DNA from 2 places in the Paenarthrobacter sp. 2TAF44 genome. Region 2 is predicted to be linked to the other one. Evidence: riboswitches for the same ligand, from Rfam matches in the RefSeq annotation. Region 2 holds a riboswitch; the other holds the start of a gene.
The links. Region 2 has a riboswitch for thiamine pyrophosphate ahead of AB4Z15_RS18430 (bifunctional hydroxymethylpyrimidine kinase/phosphomethylpyrimidine kinase). Riboswitches for the same ligand answer to the same signal wherever they lie in the genome.

Region 1 (5,187 bases), on a different contig from region 2:
GCGGCTGGCGATATCGGCCTTCAGGAGTTGCACCCGGACCTTGGTGCCTGACTCCAGTTCGCCGTCGCACCGGGCTGTCACGGCGGGTTCAGCGATCTGGATGATGCCGAAGGGCCCATTGCCGTTTCCGTTTCCCCTTCCATTGCCATTGGTGGTCCCATTGGACGGCTTGGAACCGGAGATGACCACTGCATCGAACTCCTCGCCGATGTGGTTCGCGACGAGTGCAGCTTCGACGGTGTCCATGGCCAGACGCTCAAGCCGCCCGGCCAGTTGGTCGGATGACGCCATGACCTCAGGCAGGGATGGAAGTGCTTCCCGCGCCCACGCGGGGATCTGGTGGCCGTTGCTGAGGGCCTCGCAGATCACCAGGACAAAGCGGTCGATGAGTCGGCGCAAAGGTGCAGTGGTGTGGGCATAGGGTGCGCCGATGGCTGACTGGATGACGTTTGGGGGAAGCTCACCATCGAAAGGCGTGTACCCTGCGCCGCGGAAGAGCGTGCCTGCCGAGTGCAGGATGGCAAGCTGTTTGGGATCCGAAGCATCAAGTGTCCGAAGGTACTCACCGTAGGTAACCTCGCCGTCCCACGGTTTCCCCAGAGCCTTGGTCTGGCGTTTGAAATGGAGCAGGGACCGTTCGTCTGGTGCCGGCATGGTGCGCAGGATGCCCACTTTTCCATCGAGCATCAGTTGGGCCGCTGCCATTCCGGTCATGAGGGATATCTGCGCGTTCCAGTCCTCCACAGGCAGGGAAGGCGCGGCCACAATCCTGTAGCCCCCGCCGCCGGTCGCCTGGACGATTTCCTGCTCGGGCATGTTCAGATTGGCGCCACCGCGCAGCCGTTCCAGTTCCACCCGCTTCAGGCCAACCTCCTTGAGGAGCTTCAGGACCGGTGGGGCTGTGCCGGCATCGATCTGTTCCTGGGCACCCTTGTAACTGAGCTTGGCGCGGCTGCGGACAGTGCCACGGGCCACCGACGTAGTGGACACCTCCGCATTGTGGTCGAGTTCGAAGTCCCACACGAAGGCGCTGCAGTCCTGACCAGCCAACAGGCTTCCGGCGTTCTCGCTGATCACTTCCGGGTGCAGGGGGATCCTCCCGTCAGGAGCGTAGAACGTTTGTCCCCGTTGCCGCGTCTCTGCATCGAGCGCCCCGCCGGGAGCAACAAAGGATGGCACGTCGGCGATTGCGTAGAGGACTTTGTAACCGTCACCGGCCCGTTCAATGAATACCGCCTGGTCCAGATCGGTGGACGTTGCTGGATCGATGGTCACGAACGGAATGTCCCTGAGGTCACGCTCTGGCAGCGTGTGGTTTTCTACTGCTTTCCGGGCTTCCGCCACGGCTTCGGCCGGATACTCGCCTGGGAGCTCCAGTTCGGTCCGAAGGGCTGCAAATGCCTCTGCGAGCTGGTCCGACGAGTCGTCGACGTTGGGCGAAATCCGATGATGTGACACGAAAATCAGGTTAGCCCGAAATCGCTGGATAGTCTTGAACCATGAGCACTTCCTTGGACGATAATGCTCGCGTCCAGCGCCTCTCTTCGGAGCTGCTGGGAGCCATGGCGTACGGCGAGCTCTCGGCGTTTGGCCGGCTGTCTTTCGACTCCCGGTACGCTCCCACCCTGCACGACAGGGCAGTGTTGGCAAAGATTGCCGTTGGGGCTTACGGAAACTTTGCCTTGATCAGCAGCCGGCTCTCGGAGATGGGACTCGATGCCGAAGAGGCCATGCTTCCGTTCCAGCGCTCGTTTGACCACTTCCATGAGCGAACAAAGCCGGCGGACTGGTTTGAATCAGTCATGAAGGCCTATGTGATCGACACCGTGTCATCGGACTTTTACCGCATGGTCGCTTCGTACCTCGACGGCGGAACGCAACTCTTTGTCCAGAAGGTGGCCTCCGCCGACCAAGCCACGGAAGTATTACGCGTCCTCCTGCGCAGGGCCCTGGCTGATGATCCTCGCCTGGCATCGCGACTGGCTTTGTGGGGCCGCCGCCTCGTCGGTGAAGCGCTGACCCAGGCCCAACGCGTGGGCATGGAACATCCTCACTTGGGACCGCTGCTCAAGGGCGGCGGGGATGCCCGCACTGCAGTCAAGGTCCTTACCGCTGAACTTGCCGAGCGGCATGGTCGACGGATGTCCGGGCTCGGGCTCACGGCTTAAGAGACTTTCGCATATCCTCGGCTGCCGCCAGGGCGCCGGCGGTGATTATCCGGCGTCGAGCGCTTCCAGCAGAGTCTTTGCCGCCGCCGTCGGATCCTCCGCCTCAGTAATGGCCCGCACCACGACGATCCGGCTCGCTCCCGCAGCCACCACCTGTTCAATGTTGGTGAGGTCGATGCCGCCAATCGCGAACCAGGGGAGGAGGACGCCACCTACGGTCTCCGCATCCGCGCGCTTTACGGCTTCTGCGGCATATGTGACCAGATCCAGCCCGACTGCTTCACGGCCGGGCTTTGTGGGCGTTGCCCACACCGGACCAACACAGAAATAATCCAGTCCGCTCCTGCCAGGGGAGGCGGCTATCGCGGCGTCAACCTGTTCCGGCGTATGGGTGGAAAGGCCGATCACGGTGCGGTCGTGGAGGAGATGCCTTGCCGCGGGCAGGGGGATGTCCTTTTGCCCGATATGGAACACCGGAGCCCCGGAAATACTGGCAACATCGGCGCGGTCATTGACGGCCCACAGCCGTCCGTGCCGTTGGGCAACGTTGTGCAGAACCTCCAGTACCTCAAGCTCCTCAGCGGCCTCGAGCGTCTTGTCGCGAAGCTGGATGATGTCAACGCCGCCCTCAAACGCGGCGTCGACGAAGTCTTCGAAATCGCCTTGGCGTTTGCGGGCATCAGTGCATAAGTAAAGGCGGGCAGTGGTGTGGACATCATGCTGGGTCATGGAAACCAGAGTAGTTCCTCTAAACTGGGCACGTACTGCGGGAGCCGTGACAGCGTCATATGACCGTCCGGCTGAGAGGGCTTCAGCGCCGACCGCTTGACCTGATCCGGCTAGTACCGGCGTAGGGAAGGAAACACATGGCAGAATCCGGCCAAACCCCCTTGCAGGCAGACGTTGCAGTGATTGGTGGCGGCATCGTTGGCCTTGGCATCGCCCACGAAGCGCGCCGCCAGGGCCGCTCGGTGGTCCTCATTGATCCCACCCCCGCGGCCGGTGCGACGTTTGCTGCCGCGGGGATGCTGGCTCCGGTCAGCGAACTCCACTACCAGGAGGAACACCTCCTGGAACTCATGCTGGAATCCTCCCAACTGTGGCCCGCTTTCATCCGGAGCGTCCATGGCGGCGAATCAGCCACCGGATACCGCACGACGCCGACAATCGCCGTTGGTGCCGACGCCGCCGACCGCCGCGCCCTCGCAGACCTCCGCACAGTCCAGCAGGCCGCGGGCCTGCACGTGGAGCCATTGTCATTGCGGGAGGCGCGCCAACGTGAGCCTTTGCTGAGTCCACAGATTTCCTGTGCCTTCGACATACCGGCCGATCACCAAGTGGACCCGCGGCGGCTTGCACGATGCCTCATGGAAGGGTTGGCAGCCCACGGACCAGGTGACGCAACGTGGGTTTCCGGAGCGGAGGACGGTTTCGCCCTGCCGTTCCACGCATCCCGTTTGCTCTGGGATGGGGACCGCGTCTCCGGGGTTGAACTGGCTTCTGGCGCAGTCGAGGCCTCGGAAACTGTGATCGCCTGCGGGCTGGACGCGGCAAGGATCGGTAATCTCCCCGAGGGTCTCAGTCTTCCTCTGCGGCCCGTTTACGGTGACATCCTCAGGCTGCGCGTTCCCCACCACCTCCAGCCCCTCCTCACATCCACCATCCGGGGCATGGTCCGCGGGGTGCCGGTCTACATCGTGCCCCGGGATGATGGCACGGTGGTGATTGGAGCCACCCAGCGCGAGGACGGCCTATCCGCCTCCACCAATGCAGTCTCCGCCGGAGGCGTCTACCAACTCCTGCGGGACGCTCAAGTCCTGGTGCCTGCCGTGGCGGAGTTGGAACTGCTGGAAGCGACAGCCCGCGCACGGCCCGGCACTCCGGACAACGCACCATTACTGGGACGCGTTGCCGGGCGCGCGGGCACCATCGACGGTCTCGTAATCGCAACCGGGTTCTTCCGCCATGGCGTCCTGTTGACGCCTGTGGCCGCCAAAATCGTAGGCGGGCTAATCAGCGCCTCAGCCGATCCCCGATGGTCCAACTTCACCCCTGATCGATTTACGGCAACGCCGGATGACCGCCTCCAACCAGCAACCAAGGACACACCATGAACATCAAACTCAATGGCTCCGTTCATGCCGTGGCGGATGACGCATCCGTCAGCACGCTCGTCAGCGCCATCACAGGCCGCATCCTGGACCACCGCGGACAGGCGGCCGACGGCGGCAAGCTGGGTGTCGCCGTCGCACGCAATTCCGAGGTAGTGCCGCGCAGCCAGTGGGCCGCGACTGCGCTCGCCGATGGAGACGAACTCGAACTCGTAACCGCAGTCCAGGGAGGCTGAAAAAATGACAGTAGCAAAATCTGACATCCGCACAGATGCTTTGGTGATCGACGGCGTCGAATTCGGCTCCCGCCTGATCATGGGTACCGGTGGTGCACCGAGTCTTGACGGGTTGGGAGCAGCCCTTCTGGCTTCAGGAACGGAACTGACCACTGTGGCAATGCGCAGGTACTCACCGGCCGAGACAGGCTCACTGTTTCAACTCCTGCTGGATCACAACATTCGGGTCCTGCCCAACACCGCTGGCTGTTTTACTGCCAAAGACGCAGTGATGACCGCGGAGCTCGCCCGGGAGGCGCTGGAGACAGACTGGGTGAAGCTGGAAGTCATCGCCGATGAGCACACACTTCTTCCGGATGCGGTGGAACTCGTGGAGGCCACCGAACAGCTGGTGAACCGCGGCTTCAAGGTCTTCGCGTACACCAATGATGACCCTGTCCTGGCGCTGCGCCTGGAAAACCTGGGTGCCGCAGCAGTCATGCCCCTCGGCTCGCCTATTGGTACAGGGCTGGGCATCCTGAACCCGCACAACATCGAACTGATAGTGTCCCGGGCCTCTGTCCCGGTAGTGCTCGACGCCGGCATTGGAACCGCGTCCGATGCCGCGCTCGCCATGGAACTGGGATGCGATGCTGTCCTGCTGGCAACAGCCGTGACCCGTGCGCAGAACCC
Region 2 (5,187 bases):
ACGAAGGACAGGCGGGGCAATCTTGGGAGGCGCAGTCTCAACGGCGTCCCGTGCAGCCTTGACGATCTCCGCCATGGCGAAGCCAAGCTGGCGCAGGCCTACATGGCTGGTTGCCGAAACTTCGAAGACCCGGTAGCCGCGGGCTTCGAGTTCCGGACGAACGAACTCAGCCATGTCCTTGCCGTCAGGGAGGTCCACCTTGTTCAGGACAACAAGCTTGGGACGTTCGTTCAACGGTACAACTTCGCCGTCGACGCCGGCGTAGCTCATATCCACGGCGTACTTCTCCAGTTCCGCCTCGATGATGGCGAGATCGGAGAGTGGATCACGGTCAGATTCCAGGGTTCCGCAGTCCAGGACGTGAACCAGGGCCGCGCAGCGCTCAACGTGGCGCAGGAAGTTGTGGCCAAGGCCCTTGCCCTCGCTGGCGCCTTCGATCAGTCCGGGAACATCGGCGATGGTGAAACGGATGTCGCCGGCCTGGACAACGCCAAGGTTGGGAATGAGGGTAGTAAAGGGGTAATCGGCGATCTTGGGCCGGGCAGCTGACATCGCTGCAATGAGGCTGGACTTTCCAGCTGAAGGGAATCCGACCAAGGCGATATCGGCGATTGACTTCAACTCCAGGACGATGTCGCTGGATTCACCTTCGATGCCCAACAGCGCGAAGCCGGGCGCACGGCGCTTCTGGGAGGAAAGTGAGGCGTTTCCGAGGCCTCCCTGGCCACCTGCGGCAGCAACATACTCCGTGCCTTCGCCAACAAGGTCAGCCAGGACTTCGCCGTCCTTGGTCTTCACCACAGTGCCGTCCGGCACGGGAAGGATCAAGGTTTCGCCGTTCTTGCCGCCGCGCCAATCGCCCATGCCGGGGCCACCGTTGGTTGCGTGGCGGTGGGGGGCATGGTGGTAGTCCAGCAGGGTGGTGGTCTGCGCGGACACCCGGAGGATGACGTCGCCACCATTGCCCCCATTGCCGCCGTCGGGTCCGCCGAGTGGCTTGAACTTTTCGCGCTTAACAGAGACACAGCCGTGGCCGCCGGTTCCGCCGGATACGTGCAGGACTACCCGGTCTACAAAGCTCGCCACGTGAATCTCCTCTTGCTGTTGCCAGCGCTGTTGCATAAATCAGAGCGCCATAGACGCCCTAATCGATTGTAATGCGGTTAAAAGAACGGTGGAGCGGGCCGTTTGGCCCGCTCCACCGGTTCAGAACTTGTTGTTACTCTGCAGCTGCAGCAGCAACGATGTTCACTACGCGACGGCCGCGGCGAGTACCAAACTCAACCGCACCGGCCTCGAGTGCGAACAGGGTGTCGTCGCCACCGCGGCCGACGCCCGCACCGGGGTGGAAGTGGGTTCCACGCTGGCGAACGATGATCTCGCCTGCGGAAACTACCTGGCCACCGAACCGCTTGACGCCGAGGCGCTGTGCGTTGGAGTCACGACCGTTGCGAGTGGAGCTCGCGCCTTTTTTGTGTGCCATGTGAAATGCCTGCCTCTAAATTTCTGGGGAAACTGAAAATCTGAACAGAGTAACGAAAGTTACTTGATGCTCGTGATCTTGATCTTGGTCAGTTCCTGACGGTGACCCTGGCGCTTCTTGTAGCCGGTCTTGTTCTTGAACTTCTGGATGACGATCTTGGGACCGCGAAGGTCCTCAAGGATCTCAGCCGTGACCGTGACCTTGGCCAGGTCCGCAGCAGCGGACGTGACCTTGTCGCCGTCAACCAGGAGCAAGGCGGGCAGCTCAAGAGTGCTGCCGGCTCCACCGGGGACGCGGTTAAGCGTTACGTAGTCTCCAACGGAAACTTTTTCTTGGCGGCCGCCTGCGCGGACAATCGCGTACACCACTTGGGTACTCACTTCTCTCGACGTTTCTTACTAAATTTGCGTGCGGAACCTTGAACCGGAATCAGGCTTGGTTCGCGCTGTGCCTCAACGCCGTGGACTTCTGATCGAAGCCCGCGAGTCATCCCATGAACAATTCCAAGGGGCATAACCCAAGTGTTGGCGTAAGCACCGAAGATCAAGATTACGCTAGTTTGACCTTCAGCTGCAAATGAGGCCGCGTCCGGAGGCTATCGGGTGACTTGCATCACCAGTTGTAACGGACTCTCCCGGCACCGTGCCCATACAGCCTACAGGGTTTGTGGAGGAATACTGCGATTTGGCCGACGACGCGCTGGATTTTTGTGGAATTGCCCAGCCGCCAACCCCGGAAGCCCTGCTCAGGCGAAGAGCCGGGGTGCATCAAAGAAGGCTGTCTCGTAGCGGCAAGACTGGGCGAAGGCCTCAACCATGGCCCCGCGCTCCTGGGCGGAGGCGCTAATTGCCGCGGCATCAGTAAAGTCGATCGCCTTCCGGGTTGCGGCAGCAAACTCCTCGTCCGCGTACGTCGTCAGCCAGGCGGCGTACGGGTGCTCGCTGGGGGCGCCGGCGTCCACATAGGCGGCGTGGAGTTGCTGTCCTACCTCCGCATACAGCCAATAGCAGGGCAGGATTGCCGCCAGCAACACGGCGTAACTGCCGGAGGCTGATGTGGCCAGCAGGTGGTCCACGTACGACCTTGTCACGGGTCCGGTCTGTGTTGAGGCCGAGCGCGTGCTCAGCCAGTTCCGATGGAGCTCGGACTCCACTTCAAGGCAGAGTTGCGATGACTTCGCCCAGAAGAGCTGCTCTTCTTCAGTGGGGGCAAGTGCACCTGTGCGCGCCAAAACCCGGGAGTAGCCGTTCAGGTAAATGGCGTCCTGGGCCAGGTAGTAGTTGAACTCGGGCTCCGGGAGCCGGCCTGACTGCAGGCCCTGGATGAAGGCGAGACCGTAAATCGCATCCAATTCCGGCGCAGCTTCGGCCCACAGCCGCGCGGCAAAGTCGCCGGATTTCCCGGATTTCCCGGCAGGATTCAGCGCTGGCTCCATGTGGTGGAAGTGGTGGACCGGCCCGCTACCCTTACCTACCTTCAGCCCGTCGGCCGCCGCGAGGGCCTGCAGCAGCCACGGCTTTACCTCGCGGAGAGACGCCTCCCAGTCGCCGGTGCGGGCTTGGACCGTGGCCAACGCCGAGGAGAGCGAGCACCCCGTTCCGTGGCTGTTCCTGGTATCAACGCGGGGCCCAGGCACCTCGATGACGTCCTGTCGCAACAAACCGCTCGTATTGACCAGCGCATCCGGGCAGTCGTTTCCTGCCAAGTGGCCGCCCTTTACCAAAACCGTCGTTCCACACTCAGCAGCCAGGCGTTTACCCTGGTCAAGCGCCGTAGCCCAGTCGCGGGCTTCGGACTCCCCCAGCAACATCGCCAGCTCGGGAAGGTTTGGGGTGACGAGATCCGCCAACGGCAGGAGGCTGCGCAGCGCAGTTTCGGCGGTCTCCCGCAGAAGGCGGTCGCCGCTGGTGGCAACCATCACCGGGTCAAGGACCACGACGGCGGGACGCACCTCTTCGAGCCAACTGCGGACTTCGTCGATGACGGCCGCATCACCCAACATCCCGATCTTGACCGCATCAATCTCAATATCGCTGCTGATCGCGTCCAGCTGCTGACGCAGGAACTCGACGGGCGGAACATGGACTGCGCTGACGCCCAACGTGTTCTGGGCCGTCAAAGCCGTGATGGCAGCCATGCCATAGCCCCCGTGCGCTGCGATGCTCTTCAAGTCTGCCTGGATTCCGGCGCCTCCAGAAGGATCCGAGCCGGCAATGCTGAGCACCCTCGGATGTGGCCGGGCCGGGACTGCTCCCATACCCGCGGCGCAGACAGGGTAGACAGCGGAATTCGACGATGAAGCCATGGTGGACATCCCTTCGCCGGTGCTAACCGGACAGGTTCAACGGGTCTGGATCTCAGCCTGGCCCGTGCCCGGCACCCCGTGTCAGTTTCCTAGCGTAGCCCGGAAGCCCCTCGCCCCGGGAACCGGACAGCTTCGGGGAATCGATGTGACTGGCGGGCAACGAAAGAGCCCCGCAGTATCCGCCGTAAACGGATGCTGCGGGACTCTTTGGTTGCTTAGTGACTGGTTGCCCTGCTTACAGCTCTGAAGCGGGAACTCCCACCCCAAGGATGATCGGTTCGTCCGCTACCTTCTTTTTGGCGGGCTCTTCCGCTGCCGGCGCCTTGGCCTCATGGGCAGATCCGCCTGCGGCAGCAGCAGTTACCTCGTGGTGTTCCACACTGGTTTCGTTTGCGGCACCCTGCGCCCTGCTGGCACTGCGGTTCCTCCGGCCACGGCGACCACGGGCACGCGACGAATGATCGTGCTCATCGGTAGTGCCAGCAGAAGCGCTGGCAGGGGAAACGGCGGAAGCAGCCGCAGGTTCGGAAACCGAAGCCGTGGCCTCTTCCTCCGCAGACGGCGGGGCACCGAGGTGCGAGAACGCCTCGGCCAGCAGGTCCAGGCTCATGGCCGGCTTGCCAGCAGTTGGTTCCTCATGATGTTCCACAAACGGAAGAGCCACTTCTTCGCCACCGAAACGCAGAACAGGAGTGGCGCGCGCTTCCCGAACCGCAGCCTCATGACTGGCCGTATCAGGTGCAGCCGGAACGCCAGCCTCGCCGTGTGCCGCCTCAGGGGCAGATCCATCGGTGTGACCCTGCTGGCCTGCTGCACGGGCCTGCTCCTCCGCGCGGTGAACCTCGTCATCGTGCAGGTGGGCGGCATGTGCTGCAGCGGCGATCGTGGCAAGAGCTGCCCTGGTCGCCTCAGCCTTCGCCTGGCGGACCGGGTCCACGGACTCCGTGGTCGCAGGAGCTGCGGGGGCGGCCGGCGTGCTGTGGACTGTAGGAGGCACTTCGGCCATTGCCGGTCCCCCACCCTTGCCACGGCGGCGCTTACGATCAGTGCGTGCAGCAGGCTGTTGGGGTTCGACGTGCGGGCGGTGATGCTCGGCAGCAACGACGTTGGCGCGTCGGTGCTCCACCGGCTCATCATGGGTGACGACACCCCGTCCGGCACAGTGCTCGCACTGCTCACCGAATACCTCGAGCAGGCCGGTGCCCATGCGTTTGCGCGTCATCTGCACCAGGCCCAGCGATGTCACTTCGGCCACTTGGTGTTTGGTGCGGTCACGACCCAGGCATTCCACCATTCGGCGGAGCACCAGGTCACGGTTCGATTCGAGGACCATGTCAATGAAGTCGATGACGATGATGCCACCAATATCGCGCAGGCGTAGCTGGCGAACAACTTCCTC

Region 1: it holds a riboswitch for thiamine pyrophosphate, as region 2 does, so the genes downstream of both, thiO (glycine oxidase ThiO) here and AB4Z15_RS18430 (bifunctional hydroxymethylpyrimidine kinase/phosphomethylpyrimidine kinase) in region 2, are expected to answer to the same signal.

What each region holds. Positions count from the first base shown of each region.
Region 1 covers NZ_JBFRFP010000012.1:24,746-29,932, forward strand. Annotated here, with positions in the region: gene AB4Z15_RS13260 (RNB domain-containing ribonuclease) at 1-1,458, opposite strand, end outside; gene AB4Z15_RS13265 (ferritin-like fold-containing protein) at 1,500-2,168, shown strand; gene thiE (thiamine phosphate synthase) at 2,214-2,897, opposite strand; TPP riboswitch at 2,925-3,042, shown strand; gene thiO (glycine oxidase ThiO) at 3,035-4,282, shown strand; gene thiS (sulfur carrier protein ThiS) at 4,279-4,515, shown strand; gene AB4Z15_RS13285 (thiazole synthase) at 4,520-5,187, shown strand, end outside.
Region 2 covers NZ_JBFRFP010000020.1:61,741-66,927, reverse strand. Annotated here, with positions in the region: gene obgE (GTPase ObgE) at 1-1,086, opposite strand, end outside; gene rpmA (50S ribosomal protein L27) at 1,220-1,483, opposite strand; gene rplU (50S ribosomal protein L21) at 1,543-1,851, opposite strand; gene AB4Z15_RS18430 (bifunctional hydroxymethylpyrimidine kinase/phosphomethylpyrimidine kinase) at 2,229-3,788, opposite strand; TPP riboswitch at 3,780-3,877, opposite strand; gene AB4Z15_RS18425 (Rne/Rng family ribonuclease) at 4,024-5,187, opposite strand, start outside.